Regions from separate parts of the Hydrogenophaga sp. L99 genome, predicted to be linked through region 2. Evidence: riboswitches for the same ligand, from Rfam matches in the RefSeq annotation. Region 2 holds a riboswitch; each other region holds the start of a gene.
The links. A riboswitch is a leader RNA that binds a small molecule or an ion and turns the genes downstream of it on or off. The one in region 2 is predicted to bind thiamine pyrophosphate.

Region 1 (4,002 bases), 1.6 Mb from region 2:
TGGACCGCGCAGCTTAAAGCACGGGCAAATCCCCGCGTGCCGGGGCCACCATGGCAGCACGCCACATCGGCCCGCAGGGCGCTGTCGCAAGTTGGCCCAATGCTTGCATGCGCGTAGGATGGTCTTTTCAAACATTTGAAATTCACCGTTCCGCGGCCCGCCGTTTTTGGCCAACCTTTCTACTTCACGGTGAAAACCATGGTTCGAATCCACCTTGCCATTGACCTCCAGTACGAGATCAACCCGCCTTCAGCCGACTTCATTTTCAACGTCCAGTGCGCCCACACGCCGCAGCAAAAAGTGGTGTGGGAAGAGCTTCAGGTGAGCCAGCCGGTGCCACTGGTCATGCACACCGACCCGGCCACCCGCAGCCGCACGCTGCGCCTGACGGCCGGCCCCGGCTCGCTGCAACTGCGCTACCGCGCCACGCTCGACATCACCCACCACGTGGCCCAGCCCGACAGCGTGTTTGAAACCCCGGTGGCCCAGCTGCCGCCCGAAGCGCTCACCTACCTGTACCCCAGCCGCTATTGCCAGTCGGACTGCGTGACCGCGCTGGCCAACAGCCTGTTTGGGCAGATGCCGCAGGGCTACCGGCGCGTGGAGGCGATCCAGAAGTGGGTGCAGAGCCAGGTCACGTTCCAGTCCAACACCAGCAACTCCATGACCTCGGCGCTGGACACGCTGAACGACCACAAAGGCGTGTGCCGCGACTTTGCCCACCTCATGATCACCATGTGCCGTGCGCTGAACATTCCGGCCCGCTTCACCACCGCCATCGACTACGGCGCCGATCCCGCCTTGGGCCCCACCGACTTTCACGCCTACGTCGAGGCCTACCTGGGCCACCGCTGGTACATTTTTGACCCATCCGGCACGGCCATTCCCATGGGTTTTGTGCGCATTGGCACCGGGCGCGACGCGGCCGATGCGTCGTTTGCCACCATCTTTGGCGGTGTGGTGGCCCACGCCCCGCGCATTGACATTTCGGCCCAGGTCAACCCGCAAAACGGCTGGCAGATGCCGGTGCGCCGCGAAGAGGGCCTGTCAACCGACTCGGCTTTCACCTGGAACATGGTGGATGTGGCGCGTTGAAAGGCCACTTCCCGTGGCTGCACACCAACCTCTGAGGCGCTCCGGCCAAAGCGGCCGTGGCCTGTGGCCTAATAGAGGGGTTTTCAACCAATTTCTGTCTGGAACCGACATGGGCAACAAAATCGTCACCGAAGCTGACCGCAAAGCTACTCCCCGTCCCACGCCTGTCGCTGGCGTTTCGCTCACCACCCCTGGCCGTGGCCAGCGCGTGAGCCTGGAGCGTGGCGTGGCAACGCGCAGCAAGAAAAACCCGGGCAAGCGCTCCAAAAAGGGCGGCTGACCGGTTGCTGGCTCCTGCGAGCCAGCCCCATGCAAAAGGCCCGCAACCGCGGGCCTTTTGCATGGGGCTTTCTCAGGCGCTGTTCAGGCCGCGCGTTGAAACGTCAAAAATCGGCCTTTGTAAGCCACCCCATCTTCCAGCAGGCGGTCTGCCGCGCGCATGTCCAGGGAGAAGCCCAGGGCGCCCATTGCCCGCCCAAACGCGGCGCGGTTGCCGCGGTCCGGGTCGACGATGATGACCTGCGCACCCGGTGCCGCGTGGCGGTGAATGAAACCGGCCAGCTGGGCCGGTTGCTGGCGCTCGTACAGCAGGTCGCTTCCCACAATCAGGTCAAAACGGCCCAGCAACGGATTGTCGGTTTCCCAGTTGCCCGCCTGGTATTTCAGCGGTCCCAGGCCATTGAGCAGCAGGTTTTCTTTCAGAAAAAGCTCGGTCAAAGGGTGCCAGTCGCTCACAGTCACATTGGCGCCGCGCCGGTGCATCACCAGACTGGACAGCGCCAGCCCGGCACCTATTTCCAGCACCCGCTGGCCAGCCAGCGCATGCGTCTGCATGGCCAGTGCCAGCACCCGGGCCGAAGGCCACACCTGGCCAAACAGCGACCAGCCCGCGGGCGGAATACCCAGCGCACCCGATGTGTTGACGGGGTCAGCGTATTGCTGGGTGTCTAGCAGGCAGCGCATGTGCCAGTCGACACCGCCGAGCGTGACGGTCTCGGTCTTGACTTGGTAGCCGGGCATGGTGGATGTTTCTCATGGGGTGGGACGTGGTGAAGCAGTTCAGATCGAACGGGCACAACGTTTCCTGGAGAAAGGCATGCGGGCCGAAGAGGCACTCTGGTGGTGGGCTTTGCCCTTGCGGGTTGGGCCAATGCACAGTAACACGCCGACCCGCCAACGCGTCGCAGGGCTACAATCCGCCACTTCACCGGGGGTGCCGGCTCACAGCCATGTGGGCAGCGGCTGAGAAATACCCCTCTCACCTGATCTGGGTTGTGCCAGCGTAGGGAGCGTGACGAGCCGGACCACCCAGGGTTGTGTTCCGTTCTTTTCAAGCGCCTGGCGTGGCGGTTATTGAAAAGGCGGCATCGCATGCAACGGCGGATTTTTTCTGGGCTTCTGGTTTCCCTCTTGCTGGCCGGTCACGCGGCGGCCAGCGCGCAAGCGCCCACGGTGCTGCGCCTGCTCACCCACAGCTCGTTTGACCTGCCCAAAGAGCTGCTCGCCCAGTTTGAAAAAGACGCGGGCGTGAAGCTGCAGATCGTCAAGGCGGGCGACGCGGGTGAAATGGTCAACAAACTCATCTTGACCCGCGCCAAGCCGCTGGCCGACGTGGTGTTTGGCATTGACAACACCCTGCTGCACCGCGCGCAAACCGCGAACGTGCTCGATGCCTACACCGGCCCCGCCGCCCAGCGCGCTGTGGCCGCGGGCATGGCCGAGGGCGCTGGCCCCAGCGGTGTGGCGGCAGGCGTGGTGCCGGTGGACTTTGGCTACGTCACGCTCAACATCGACAAAGCCTGGTTTGCCCAGAAGGGCCTGGCACTGCCCACGTCGCTGAACGACCTGACGCTGCCCGCCTACCGCAAACTGCTGGTGGTGCAAAACCCGGCCACCTCCAGCCCCGGCCAGGCCTTTTTGTGGGCCACTGTGGCCGGCCTGGGCGAGGCGGCCGCGTTTGACTGGTGGGCCCGCATGCGCGCCAACGGCGTGAAGGTGGCCAAGGGCTGGACCGAGGCCTATTACACCGATTTCACCCGCAACGGTGGCACGCGCCCGATCGTGGTTAGCTACGCCAGCAGCCCGGCGGCCGAGGTGTTTTACGCCAAAGAAAAACTCACCGAGTCGCCCACCGCCAACCTGTTCCTCAAGGGCGGCGTTTTTAGGCAGGTGGAGGGCGTGGCGCTGGTCAAGGGTGGCAACCCGGCGGCGCGCGAAGCGGCTGGCCGTTTCATTGAGTTTTTGCGCTCGGCCCCGGTGCAGCAGGCCTTGCAGACCAGCATGTGGATGTTTCCGGCCGAAGCCGGTGCGGCGCGGGTGGACGTGATGCAACGCCACGCCAGTGAGCCCACGGCTTACAACAACCCTCCGGCTGACCCAATGGGTCAGCAAGGCAAAGCCTGGCTGCAGCGCTGGACGAAAGTGGTGCTGAAATAAGCAGCATGCCCCGCCTGCCCCTGCGCTGGATGCTGCCAGCCCTGCCGCTGGCGTTTCTGGCGGTGGTGCTGGTGGCGCCTGTGTTGCGGCTGCTGAACGAGGGCCTGGGGAGCTCGGGCGATGTGTCCTGGTGGGCGCTGTGGCAGGACGATCACCTGCGCTGGCGCTTGCTCTGGTCGTTTTCGCAGGCCGCCATCACCTGCGCGCTGGCACTGCTGCTGGGCCTGCCGCTGGCCTGGGTGCTGGCCCGGCTGGAATTTGCCGGGCGCGGCGCCGTGTTGCGCTTGTTGATGCTGCCTTTTGTGGTGCCCACGCTGGTGGCGGCGCTGGGTGTGCTGGCGCTCTGGGGGCCTCGGGGCTGGCTGGGCGAGCCGCTGGCCAGCGCCGGTGTTGACCTGGAAAACAGCCCCTGGCTGCTGCTTTACGGCAACCTGTTTTTCAACCTGTGCCTGGTGGTGCGCGCGGGTGTGG
Region 2 (4,002 bases):
GCCTGGATCAGGTGCATCGGCACGTGGCCAGGGCCTTCGATCATGGTCTGCACGTCGTGCTTCCAGGCCACCTGCGTGAGCTCGCCCAGCGTCTTCAGTTCGGCGAACTGGGCTTCGTCGTTCGCGTCCGCTCCGCTGCCGGGGCGCAGGCCGTCGCCGAGCGAGAAGCTCACGTCGTAGGCCTTCATGATCTCGCAGATTTCTTCGAAGTGCGTGTAGAGGAAGTTCTCTTTGTGGTGCGTGATGCACCACTTGGCCAGGATCGAACCGCCGCGCGAGACGATGCCGGTGCGGCGCTGCGCCGTGAGGTGGATGTAGGCCAGCCGCACGCCAGCGTGGATGGTGAAGTAGTCCACGCCCTGTTCGGCCTGCTCGATCAGGGTGTCGCGGTAGATCGCCCACGTCAGGTCTTCGGCCACCCCGCCCACTTTTTCCAGCGCCTGGTAGATCGGCACCGTGCCGATGGGCACCGGGCTGTTGCGCACGATCCAGTCGCGCGTGGTGTGGATGTTTTTGCCGGTGGACAGGTCCATCACGTTGTCGGCGCCCCAGCGGGTCGCCCACACCAGCTTGTCCACTTCTTCCTCGATGCTGGAGGTCACGGCCGAGTTGCCGATGTTGGCGTTGATCTTCACGCCGAAGTTGCGCCCGATGGCCATGGGCTCGACCTCGGGGTGGTTGATGTTGGCCGGGATGATGGCGCGGCCGCGCGCCACCTCGTCGCGCACGAACTCGGGCGTGAACACGTCGGGGATGCGCGCGCCCATGGGGTTGCCGCGCAGGCGCGCTTCACGCGCCGGATCGCCCAGGTACTCGCGCATCCATTCGCGCTTGCCGTTCTCGCGAAGCGCCACGTACTCCATCTCGGGCGTGACGATGCCTTGGCGGGCGTAGTGCATCTGCGAGACGTTCATGCCGCTCTTGGCGCGGCGCGGCGTGCGCTGCAGACCGGCGGCCTCGGCGCGCAGGGCCTCGATGCGTTCGATGGTGGTGCCGTTCTGCGCGGCCTCGTTCTTGATGCCGTCGTCCAGCGCGGCGCGCTGGCGGCCCTCGTAGGTTTCGGTGTCGCTGCGGGCCGCGATCCAGGCGCCGCGCACATCGGCCAGGCCGGTGCGCACGTCGATGGCAGCGGCCGGGTCGCTGTAGGGGCCGGAGGTGTCGTACACCGTGATCCGCTCGCCGTTGGACAGCAGGATCTCGCGCATGGGCACCTGGATGCTCTGATTCGAGCCAGGCACGTAGACCTTGCGCGAAGCGGGGAAGGGCTCGCGGCTGAGGGCGAACTGGTCGGCGAAGGGGATTTTGTCGGGGGCGTTCATGGCGGTCTCCTGTTGGGGCTGTAGATGCTCCGGAGACCGCCCTTCAAAACATGCACCCGGGTCCACTGGTGGTGTGGACGGACCCGTCGCGACACGCGCCACGGGTGGGGGATGCAGGCCCTGGGGGCTGCGCTCTTCTTTCGCTGGTACTAGCCAGATCAAGTTCACGGGTTTGGTTGTTCAACCATCTCAGCGCTGGGCCTTTCGGCCCGTGCACCCCGGAGCAGGGCGAAGTATAGCGGCCTGCCGGGCAGGCCGCGTTTCAAGGCCCTGTGCACCGTCGGGTTACGGCTTTTCCACCAGCTTGGTCACCGCCCACAGCACCTGGTTGGCCGGCGTGGGCACGCCCAGTGCTGCGCCGCGTTGCACCACATAGCCGTTGAGGTGGTCGATTTCGCTGGGCTTGCCGCGCATCAGGTCTTGCGCGGTGGATGACAGCTGGCTGGGCATGGTTTCGGCGATGCGGCGCACGGCGGCGTCCACGTCGCCGGGCAGGGTCACGCCGTCGGCGGCGGCCACGGCGCGGCATTCGGCCACTACGTCGCGCATGACGGCCAGCACGCCGGGGCGCTGCACCAGTTCACCGTAGGCGATGCGGCCCACGGCCGACAGCGCGTTGTAGGCGCAGTTGAGAATGAGCTTGGTCCAGAGCGCGCCGCGCACGTTGTCGCTCACCTCGGTGGGCACGCCGGCGGCCACCAGGGCTTGCACCACCTCGGCGCTGCGCACAGACGGTTCGATGACGAGTTCACCGCGGCCGTGGTGGCGCAGGTGGCCGGGGCCGGCCATTTCGGTGGCCACATACACCACGGCGGCGGCCACGGCCACACCGGGCAGCACGGCGCGCAGCCGCTCGGCGTTGTCCACCCCGTTTTGCAGGCACAGCACCAGCGCACCGGGTTTCAGGTGCGCGCGCATTTGTTCGCCTGCGTGTTCGGTGTCGGGCGACTTCACGGCGAACAGCACCACGTCGGCACCGGCCACGGCGCTGGCTTCGGTGCTGGCCTCCAGCGTCACGTTTTCGTCGAAGCTGAGCGTTTGCAGGCGCAGGCCGTGGGCCTGGACCGCCTGCACATGCGCCGGGCGGCCGATGAGCGTGACGCGGTGGCCGGCGCGTGCGAGCATGCCGCCGTAATAGCAACCCACGGCGCCAGCGCCCATGACGGCAACCTGCAGGGGAGCGTGAGTGGACATGAAAACCGGCTTCTCAGATCGGATCGGCCAGCAGCTTGGACAGGGCGGCGATGTTGGCCGCGCTCGGCACCTGCGGTTTCACTTCGTCTTCTTCGGCGGTGGCGTTTTCGTGTGCCTGGATGGCGTGCACCATGGCGTACTGGTTCTCCCACGAGAGCGTTTTGCCTTCCGGGCACATGTCGCGCACGGTGCCAAACCAGTAGTAGCCGTCTTTGCCGCCAAAGAGGGTGTCGATGGCGCCGGCGTCGCCGGTCTTGATGCCTTGGGCCGCCAGGATGAGCTTGAGTTTGTGGTGGGAAGCGGAGTAATGCATGGGGGATGGTGTGTGGGTGTTGGGTGACGCGGCGCCGCCATGGCGTGGTCAGATTGCGGCCCCGGGTCAGGGTCGCCGATTCTACTGAACGCCGGCGCCTGAACCGTCAGGCACCCAGCGCGCTCAGCACCTCTTCAGCCGTGGCCGGTGCGTTCATGGCCTCGGGCTGTCCACCGGCCTGGGCCACCGCATCTCGCAGCGCTTCAAACACGCTGATGCCCAGCATGAACGGTGGCTCGCCCACGGCTTTGCTGCCGTGCACGTTGTCTTCCCGGTTGGCCTCGGGCCACAGGTCCACTTTGAAGTGTGCGGGCACGTCGCCGGTGGTGGGTATTTTGTAGGTGCTGGGCGCGTGGGTTTGCAAACGGCCGTCGGCTTTCCACATCAGTTGCTCGGTGGTGAGCCAGCCCATGCCTTGCACAAAGCCGCCCTCGATCTGGCCGATGTCAATGGCCGGGTTGATGCTGCGGCCCACATCGTGCAGGATGTCCACCTTCAAGACGCGGCTCTCGCCGGTGAGCGTGTCGATGGCCACCTCACTCACCGCCGCGCCGTAAGAGAAGTAATAAAACGGCCGGCCGGTGAGGGTGGTCTTGTCGTAGTGGATCTTGGGGGTGCGGTAAAAGCCGTCGCTCCAGAGCTGGATGCGGTTGGCATAAGCCGCGCCCACCACGTTTTCAAACTGGCGGGTGGACTGCTCGGTGATGACCTGGCCGCCTTCGAAACGCACCGAGCCCGCGCCCACACCGTCGAGCCCGGCCACAAAGGCGGCCAGGTTGTCGCGCACATGGCGGGCGGCAAACTGGGCGGCGCGGCCGTTCAGGTCGGTGCCGCTGCTGGCGGCGGTGGCGCTGGCGTTGGGCACCTTGCTGGTGTCGGCTGCGGTGCACAGCACCCGCTCAAACGGCACGCCCAGTTCGTCGGCCACGATCTGCGCCACCTTGGTGTTCAGCCCCTGGCCCATTTCGGTGCCGCCGTGGTTCACCTGCACGCTGCCGTCGGTGTACACGTGCACCAGCGCGCCGGCCTGGTTGAACAGCGTGGCGGTGAAGCTGATGCCGAACTTGACCGGGGTGAGCGCGATGCCTTTTTTGATGACGGGGCTCTGCGCGTTGAAGGCCGCGATCTGCTCGCGCCGCTCGCGGTAGCCGCTGGTGCGCGCCAGTTGTGTGATCA
Region 3 (4,002 bases), 930 kb from region 2:
TCCCGATGGAGGCATGCGGCTACTTTAGGGTCCGATTGGGACCCACGTCTCGCTGGATTTGCTGAGAAATCTAGCCCATAGAGTTCTGTCACCGAGCCTCTGAACGTTTTCGATGCCGTCTGAGCAAGGCCGGTCTGTTGCGATCCGGACACATGCATGTGTCCGCTAAGAATTTCGGACACGTGTCGGACACGGGAGACCCAGAAAGCAAAAAAGTCAGCAGGCGCTAACCTGCTGACTCTTGATTTACTTGGCTCCCCGACCTGGACTCGAACCAGGGACCTGCGGATTAACAGTCCGTCGCTCTACCGACTGAGCTATCAGGGAACAGCTTTGAATTATAGGGACATTTTCGCCATTTTTTCAAGTGGGCCGTAATTTTTCAGAAATTTGTCTGGAGAGACAGGCGAACGGTGCGTGGTGCGCTTGGAAACAAGTAGACGTGACCATACTGATACGGCGACTCTTTGAAAAAACGGCGATCCAGCAGGTTGTCGACTGCCAGGGTCCAGGTGGCTGGCTGGCCTTGCAGCCGCGTATCGTAGCGCAGTGAGGCGTCGATTCGTGTCCAGGAAGGGAGTTGCAACGAACCGTCGGGCAGCACGGCGCGGCGCCCTTCGTGTGACAGGTGGGCGCCCAGGTGCAGGCCGGGCACCGTGGCCAGGGCGTGGCTGATGTTGGCTCTGAGCACCCAGGTGGGTACGTTGGTGGGGCGTTGACCGTTCAGCGCGGGATCGATCACCGAGCTGCGGCGTTCGGCGTGAATCCAGGTGGCGCTGGCGTCGTAGGACCATGCGCCGCTGGTGCGGCCACCACCCAGCTCTAGCCCGCGGTGGCGGGCATTGCCGTCGATGATGCGGGTGCAGGAGTCATCCGCCTCGCACGCCGGTGCGCCACCCAACAGCAGATCACCAGACGCAGGGCGCACCATGTTGAAAAGTGTGGCATTCCAGCGCTGGCTACCGGTGTCCGATTTCAGCCCCAGCTCCCACTGGCGGCTTTTGAGCGCCGGCAGCGGTTCGCCCTGGTTGGTGTAGCGTGCGCGGCCGGGCGCGACTTCCGATTCGACACCTTGCCCCCAGCTGGCGTAGGCCATCTGCGCCGCGTTGAGCTGCCAGGTGGCGGCCAGCCATGGCGTGGTGACGTTCTGGGTATAGTTGGTGGCCCGCGTTCCGTCCGTGCGCACGCTGGCGCGGTCGAGCAGCGTGTGGCGCAGGCCGAACCAAGTTTGAAGCTGTTCGTTCCAGCGGATCACGTCGGTGGCGAAGAACTCGGTGCTGCGCTCGGTGCGGTTGGTGTACGGGTCGGTGTATTCGGCCAAGGGCGCGAAGGTAGGCAGGGTGTAAATGTTGCCAATGCCAACCGGGTTGTACGGATCGTCGGCTTGCAGCTGACCCCGGTCGGTGAAGCGGCTGGTGACCACGCCGGCGCTCACTTGGTGTTGAAGGGCGCCGGTGGTCAGTTTGCCGTTGATGCGCCACTGTGCGGCTGTGGTGTTGCGGCGCTCGTTTTCGCTGCGGTAATCGTAGAGGTCGAAGTCGCCATTGGGGCAATAGCTGAAGAGGTATTCGTCGGCAACCGGGTCGTAGCAACCATAGGGATACGCCAACCGGTCATCGGTCTTCAGCCGGTGCGTGCCCAGCTGCGCTTGCCAGTTCCAGTCGCTGTTGATGGCTTGGGTGTAGCGCACGCTGCCGCTGAAATTTTGGAACACCACGGGCTGGCTCCAAGGCTGGGTGTTGATGTTGATGCGGGCATCGGCCGGGGGCAGGGCGCTTCCCAGCAGGCTCAGGCCGGGCACGCTGGCCTGGCTGCGGCGCGAAACCTCGAATTCACCTTCCAGCAGGCTGTCGGGCGATAGACGCGCGTCCATTGCCAGCGCCATCAGGGCGCGCTGACCTTCGGTGCCGCGTCCGTGGCTGTTCAGGCGCTCGCCGAGCAGGTTGAGGCGGTAGCCCACGTCGCGGTTGTCACCCAGGCGCCCGCCCAGGTCGGCATGCACCAGCGCATTGCCGGTGCTGTTGGCTTCCAGTCGCAGGCTGCGCAGCTTGTTTTGGGTGGGGCGCTTCACCACCAGGTTGAACAGGCCGCCGGGCGCGCTGGTACCGGCCTGGATGCCACTGGTCCCTTTGAGCAACTCCACGCGCTCCAAGTGGTCCAGCGGCAGCGCGGTTTCGGCGCTGATGGGCAGGCCTTCGCGGCGGTAGTTGTAGGTGTTGTCGATGACGAAGCCGCGCACGCTCGCGTAGTCGTAATAGCCGCCAGCGTTGTAGGCGTCTGAAACCGACGCGTCCAGACGGTACAGGTCGCTCAGCCGGCGTGCCCCGGTGTTGATGATCTCGTCCGACGAGATGACGGTGGCGCTCAGCGGCGAATGGGCCAGGGGCTGGTCTGCGAACCCGCTGACGTCGGGCGCAGCGGTGACTGCGTCACTTTGAATGACGACCTCAGCCAGGCTGGCCGTGGGCGCCGGGCTTTGCGCTTGTGCTGCAGACGCGCAAGCGAGCAGGCAGGCCACGGCAGCGCTGCTGGGTTTGAAAGGGCCTGCCGCCGCAGCGGGCAGGCAAAGTGGGGAAGCGTTTCGGTTGGTGGTTGCCATGTGTTGTGTCCGTGGGACGTCAATGGCAGGTCGGCTGCACGCAAAACGGAGCTGGCGCACGTCGGGCGTGCGTTGGGTTTTGCGTGGCTGCTTCCCTGCGCGAGGATTACCTCAATCAGGTTCAAAGGGACTTTCTCAGTCGCAGCCTTGTCAGACCGCAACACCCCTAGCGAATGCACTTTTTCAAGCGCGGTTGGATTGTAGGTGCAAAAACAAAGCCCTCCGGTGGGAGGGCTTTGCGGGTGAGCGCAGGTGGCTCAATGGGTTTTGACGGGATCGGCTCAGTCAAACACCGGTGACTCGACACCCAGCACCTTGTGCAGTTTGGGGCTGGTGGTGGTGTATTGCAAAAACACCTTCTTGTCCGGAAAGATGATGGGCATGGCACCAAAAGCGGCCAGGGCGCATTCGTGGAAGCCGCACAAAATGAGCTTCTTTTTACCTGGGTAGGTGTTGATGTCGCCCACGGCGAAGATGCCGGGAATGCTGGTGGAAAACTTTTCGGTGTCCACGACCAGCTGCTTGCGTTCAATCTCCAGGCCCCAGTCGGCAATGGGGCCGAGCTTGGGCGACAGGCCAAAAAAGACCAGCAGCACGTCGAGCGGCACCACGCGGGTCACGGCGTCAGAGCCGGTGACTTTGACACCGCTGAGGCGGCCGTCTTGTTCTTCATGGCCGGTGATCTGGCCGACGATGAACTGCATCTCGAGTTGGTCACACAGGTCGCGCATCTTGGCCACGTTGGCGGGCGCGGCCTTGAAGCCGTCGCGGCGGTGGATCAGGATCACGCTTTCGGCTTTGTTCGGGCCATCGGCCACGAAGTTGAGCGCCCAGTCAATGGCCGAGTCGCCACCGCCCACGATCACCAGATTTTTGCCGGCGAAGTCGGCCGGGTTCTTGACCCGGTAAAACAGCTGTGAATCGTCGAAACGCTCCAGACCGTCCACCTTGAGCAGTCGCGGCTGAAAGGCGCCCACCCCGGCGGCAATGAACAGCGTCTTGGTGAGGAAGCGGGTGCCTTTGGACGTTTCGACGAAGAAGCGCCCGTCAGCTTGTTGCGCCACTGTGGTCACTTCTTGACCCAGGTGGAACGTGGCGCCAAACGGTGCAATCTGCTTGAGCAGGCTGTCCGTGAGTTCCTGGCCGGTACACACTGGGATGGCCGGTATGTCGTAAATCGGCTTGTCTGGGTACAGCTCCACAGGCTGGCCACCAGGGTAGGCCAGCGCGTCGATCACATGCGCCTTGATCTCCAGCAGCCCGAGCTCAAACACCTGAAATAGGCCCACCGGGCCGGCACCCACGATGACGGCATCGGTTTCGATCGGACCATCATGCGCGGCTGCTGTGTCCATCACGGCAGGGGCCAGTTGCGGGTCCATGGTGCTCAGCGGATCAGCTCG
Region 4 (4,002 bases), 2.1 Mb from region 2:
GCCGCGGGGTCCACCTGCTGGTCGGCCGCATCGAGCTTGCCACCGGGGAACACATGCACCCCACCCAGCACGCCCGAATTGCCGTGCCGGCGCACCAGCAGCACATCCAGCCCGCTGGGGCCATCGCGCACCACCATCACGGTGGCAGACGGCACGGGCGGCGTGAGCACGGTGTCGGAATTGATCGGTATGGCCATGCGCGCATTGTCGTGCGGCAGGGCCCGCGGCCTTGGCACGCGCAAGACAGGTGGGCGGCATTCACCCCGGCCACACAGGGGCAATCGCCTGGCCGTGGCGCCCACTCTGGCAACTGGAAACAATGCACAGGCCAGTATGTTCTGGCCGTGTTGGAGTTTTGTCATGAAAAAGTTGTTGTTGTCTTGCGCGCTGGTGTTCTCGGGCGCGGCCATGGCACACGGTTGCCCCGGCGAAATGAAAGCGATTGATGCCAAGCTGCTGACCAAGCCCGCACTGGCTGCAGCCGACCAGGAAAAAGTGACCGCGCTGCGCAGCGACGGCGAGCGATTGCACAAAGCCGGTGACCACGCCGGGTCCATGAAAGCGCTGGGCGACGCCAAGAAGATCCTGGGCCTGTAAACTCCGCTCGCCTGGCCGGTGCATGACGCGCACCGCGCCGGGGGGTCTTTGCTGAAGACCTGAAAAATATGCGTTCAGTGGATTGAAAGACCCACGCCATTGCTAGGGGTGCCCCGGTTGTTTCGGGGCTGAGAAATACCCTTTAAACCTGATCTGGGTCATGCCAGCGTAGGGAAGCAAACACCGCCTCACCGCGCGTGCCCGCATCACCGCACCTGACATGCCCGCTTTTTTTACAAGGCCGCTGTATGTCACTGCCCGCTGATTGCGCCCCGCCCGCGCCAACCCACCCCGCCCGCCTTTCGTCCGCCGACCTGTGGGCTGACGTGCAAGCCGTGCGCCAGCAAGCGCCGCTGGTGCACAGCGTGACCAACTTCGTGGTGATGAATTTCAACGCCAACATGCTGTTGGCCGCGGGCGCCTCGCCCATCATGGCCCACGCGGTCGAAGAAGTGCCCGACATGGTGGCCATCGCCCAGGCCGTGGCGGTCAACATCGGCACGCTGGACGCGCAGTGGGTGCCGGCCATGGCGCTGGCGCTGCAAACGGCGCGGGCCCTGGGCAAACCGGCCGTGCTGGACCCAGTGGGCGCCGGGGCATCGGCCTACCGCAACCGCACCCTGGCGTACCTGCTCGCGCAAGGCCGGCCCGGCATCATCCGGGGCAACGCCTCGGAAATTTTGAGCCTGGCCGGCGTGGCGGGTGCGTCGCGCGGCGTAGACAGCGCGGCGGCTTCCAGCGACGCGCTGCACAGCGCACGCGCCTTGAGCGAGCAGTTCAACTCCGTGGTGTGCGTGTCGGGTGAAAAAGACTATGTGCTGGGGCCAGCGGGCGCCTGCGCCGTGCTGGCCAACGGCCACCCCTGGATGACCCGCGTGACCGGCGTGGGCTGCTCGGCCACCGCGTTGGTAGCGGCTTTTGCGGCGGTGCAGCCCAACGCCTGGCGGGCCTGCACATCGGCCATGGGCTTTCTGGGTGTGGCGGGCCAGCTGGCTGCGCGCCGGGTGGCTGAGCAAGGTGGCGGCGTGGGCAGCTACGCCGTGGCCTTGCTGGACGCGGTGGACCAGCTCAGCGAAGCCGATTTTCTGGCCACCCTGAGCCTGCAGGAAGGCCAGGCATGAGGCCACACCATCTGCGCGCCCAACTGGCGCTGTATTGGGTGACCGACCCCGCGGGTATGTTTGAAGCCACCTGGCTGCAACAGGTGCAAGCCGCCGTGCGCGGTGGCGTGAGCTGCGTGCAGCTGCGCAGCAAAACCGCCAGCACCCGTGACCTGGTGCGCTGGGGCCATGCGCTCAAAACACTGCTGGCCCCGCACGGCGTGCCGCTGGTCATCAACGACCGGCTGGACGTGGCCCTGGCGGTGAACGCCGAGGGCCTGCACCTGGGCCAGAGCGACCTGCTGCCCGCCGATGCGCGGCGGCTGATGCCCGCCCACATGTGGCTGGGCTGGTCGATTGAGCAGCTGGACCAGCTGCAATTGGCGCGGGTACAACCGGTGGACTACCTGGCCATCAGCCCGGTGTTTGCCACCCCCACCAAGGGCGACGCCGCCGAGCCGCTGGGGCTGGCGGGCTTGCGCTGGGCGCGCCAGCACACCGCTTTGCCACTGGTGGCCATTGGCGGCATGCACGCCGGCAGCCTGGCCGAGGTGGTGGCCGCCGGCGCCGACAGCGTGGCCGTGGTGCGCGCCATCAGCGACGCGCCCGACCCCGAGCACGCAGCGCAGGTGCTGCGCAGCCTGGTGGACGGCGCGCTGGCGGCCCGTGCGGCCCAAACGCAAGCGCGCACCGAATCGGCAAACGAACCAACACCCCGCCTCACCGTGCCCCGCGTGCTGTCCATCGCGGGCTCCGACTCGGGTGGTGGCGCAGGCATTCAGGCCGACCTGAAAACCATTGCCGCGCTGGGCTGCTTTGGCACCACCGCCATCACCGCTGTGACCGCGCAAAACACCCTGGGCGTGAGCGGCATCCACGCGCTGCCCGCCGAGTTTCTGGCGCGCCAGATCGACGCCGTGCTGGGCGACATTGGCGCGGACGCCATCAAGATCGGCATGCTGCACGACGCGGCCGTGGTGTTGGTGGTGGCGCAGGCGCTGGGCCGCCATGCGGTGCGCCATGTGGTGCTGGACCCGGTGATGGTGGCCACCAGCGGCGACGTGCTGATGGCACCCGACACCATGGGCGTGCTGGTGGAAACGCTGCTGCCCAGGGTGAGCCTGGTCACCCCAAACCTGGACGAACTCGGCCTGCTGTGCGGGCAAACCATCACCACCGAAGCACAAGCGCTGGACTGCGCAGAGCAGCTGCTGCACCGGGGTGCGCGGGCCGTGCTGGTGAAAGGCGGGCACCTGCCAGGTGACACCGTGGTGGACACGCTGGTGGACGCCCAGGGCGTGCGCCTGCGGCTGGCCGCCCCACGCATCGCCACCACCAACCTGCACGGAACGGGCTGCACGCTGTCGTCGGCCATCGCGTCATTTCTGGCGCGCGGCTGCTCGCTGGACGAGGCCGTGACCCGCGCACACGCCTATGTGCGCGCAGCCCTGCACGCCTCGCGCCAGATTCACTGGGGCCAAGGCCACGGCCCGCTCAACCACACCCACGCCCCCGTGGCGCTCATTACCCAACCGGAACCCCACCATGCTGCTTGATTCTTCCCCCATCCTCGTCACCGGCGGCGCGCGCGGCCTGGGCGCTGCCATTGTCCGCAGCCTGCACCGCCACGGCGCGTCGGTGATCATCAACTACCACCAGAGCGAGCAGGCCGCCCACGCCCTGGTGGCCGAGCTGGGTGAACGCGCCTGGGCGCTGCAAGCGGATGTGCGCGACGCCGCCCAGGTGCAGGCTCTGGTGGCGCAGGCCCAGCGCCTGGCGGGCCAACCGCTGGCGGGCGTGGTCAACAACGCCCTGGTGGATTTTTCTTTCAACGGCGACGCCCGCGACAAGCTCGACACCATCCGCTGGGAAGCATTTGACGCCCAGCTCCGGAGCGCGCTGCAAGGCACATTGAACACGCTGCAAGCCTGCCTGCCGGGCTGGCAGGCACGCGGCGGCGGCAGCGTGGTCAACGTGGGCACCAACCTGTTTCAAAACCCGGTGGTGCCCTACCACGACTACACCGCGTCCAAGTCCGCGCTGCTCGCCCTCACCCGCACCGCCGCCCACGAGTGGGGCCCGCACGGCATTCGGGTCAACATGGTGTCGGGCGGGCTGCTGCGCACCACCGACGCCAGTCGCGCCACCCCCGACTTTGTGTTCGACCTGATCGCAGGCCAGACGCCGCTGCGCCAGGTCACCACCCCGGAAGACTTTGCGGACGCCGTGGTGTTTTTCATGAGCGGCCTGAGCCGCGCCGTGACCGGGCAAAACCTGGTGGTTGATGGCGGGCTGGTGATGAACT

Region 1: it holds a riboswitch for thiamine pyrophosphate, as region 2 does, so the genes downstream of both, AC4QBL_RS04475 (thiamine ABC transporter substrate-binding protein) here and thiC (phosphomethylpyrimidine synthase ThiC) in region 2, are expected to answer to the same signal.
Region 3: it holds a riboswitch for thiamine pyrophosphate, as region 2 does, so the genes downstream of both, AC4QBL_RS07730 (TonB-dependent siderophore receptor) here and thiC (phosphomethylpyrimidine synthase ThiC) in region 2, are expected to answer to the same signal.
Region 4: it holds a riboswitch for thiamine pyrophosphate, as region 2 does, so the genes downstream of both, thiM (hydroxyethylthiazole kinase) here and thiC (phosphomethylpyrimidine synthase ThiC) in region 2, are expected to answer to the same signal.

What each region holds. Positions count from the first base shown of each region.
Region 1 covers NZ_CM178972.1:923,559-927,560, forward strand. Annotated here, with positions in the region: gene AC4QBL_RS04455 (FtsX-like permease family protein) at 1-1, opposite strand, end outside; gene AC4QBL_RS04460 (transglutaminase-like domain-containing protein) at 199-1,095, shown strand; gene AC4QBL_RS04465 (hypothetical protein) at 1,205-1,375, shown strand; gene AC4QBL_RS04470 (class I SAM-dependent methyltransferase) at 1,459-2,115, opposite strand; TPP riboswitch at 2,295-2,402, shown strand; gene AC4QBL_RS04475 (thiamine ABC transporter substrate-binding protein) at 2,506-3,531, shown strand; gene AC4QBL_RS04480 (ABC transporter permease) at 3,537-4,002, shown strand, end outside.
Region 2 covers NZ_CM178972.1:2,572,263-2,576,264, reverse strand. Annotated here, with positions in the region: gene thiC (phosphomethylpyrimidine synthase ThiC) at 1-1,319, opposite strand, end outside; TPP riboswitch at 1,438-1,550, opposite strand; gene AC4QBL_RS12240 (ketopantoate reductase family protein) at 1,605-2,513, opposite strand; gene AC4QBL_RS12235 (hypothetical protein) at 2,527-2,826, opposite strand; gene xdhB (xanthine dehydrogenase molybdopterin binding subunit) at 2,933-4,002, opposite strand, start outside.
Region 3 covers NZ_CM178972.1:1,638,450-1,642,451, reverse strand. Annotated here, with positions in the region: tRNA gene AC4QBL_RS07735 (tRNA-Asn) at 252-327, opposite strand; gene AC4QBL_RS07730 (TonB-dependent siderophore receptor) at 383-2,599, opposite strand; TPP riboswitch at 2,675-2,777, opposite strand; gene AC4QBL_RS07725 (NAD(P)/FAD-dependent oxidoreductase) at 2,881-3,981, opposite strand; gene fdxA (ferredoxin FdxA) at 3,987-4,002, opposite strand, start outside.
Region 4 covers NZ_CM178972.1:449,064-453,065, reverse strand. Annotated here, with positions in the region: gene AC4QBL_RS02080 (NUDIX hydrolase) at 1-197, opposite strand, end outside; gene AC4QBL_RS02075 (PA2433 domain-containing protein) at 361-597, shown strand; TPP riboswitch at 692-789, shown strand; gene thiM (hydroxyethylthiazole kinase) at 846-1,718, shown strand; partial or broken gene thiE (thiamine phosphate synthase) at 1,715-2,269, shown strand; gene thiD (bifunctional hydroxymethylpyrimidine kinase/phosphomethylpyrimidine kinase) at 2,423-3,253, shown strand; gene AC4QBL_RS02055 (3-oxoacyl-ACP reductase) at 3,243-4,002, shown strand, end outside.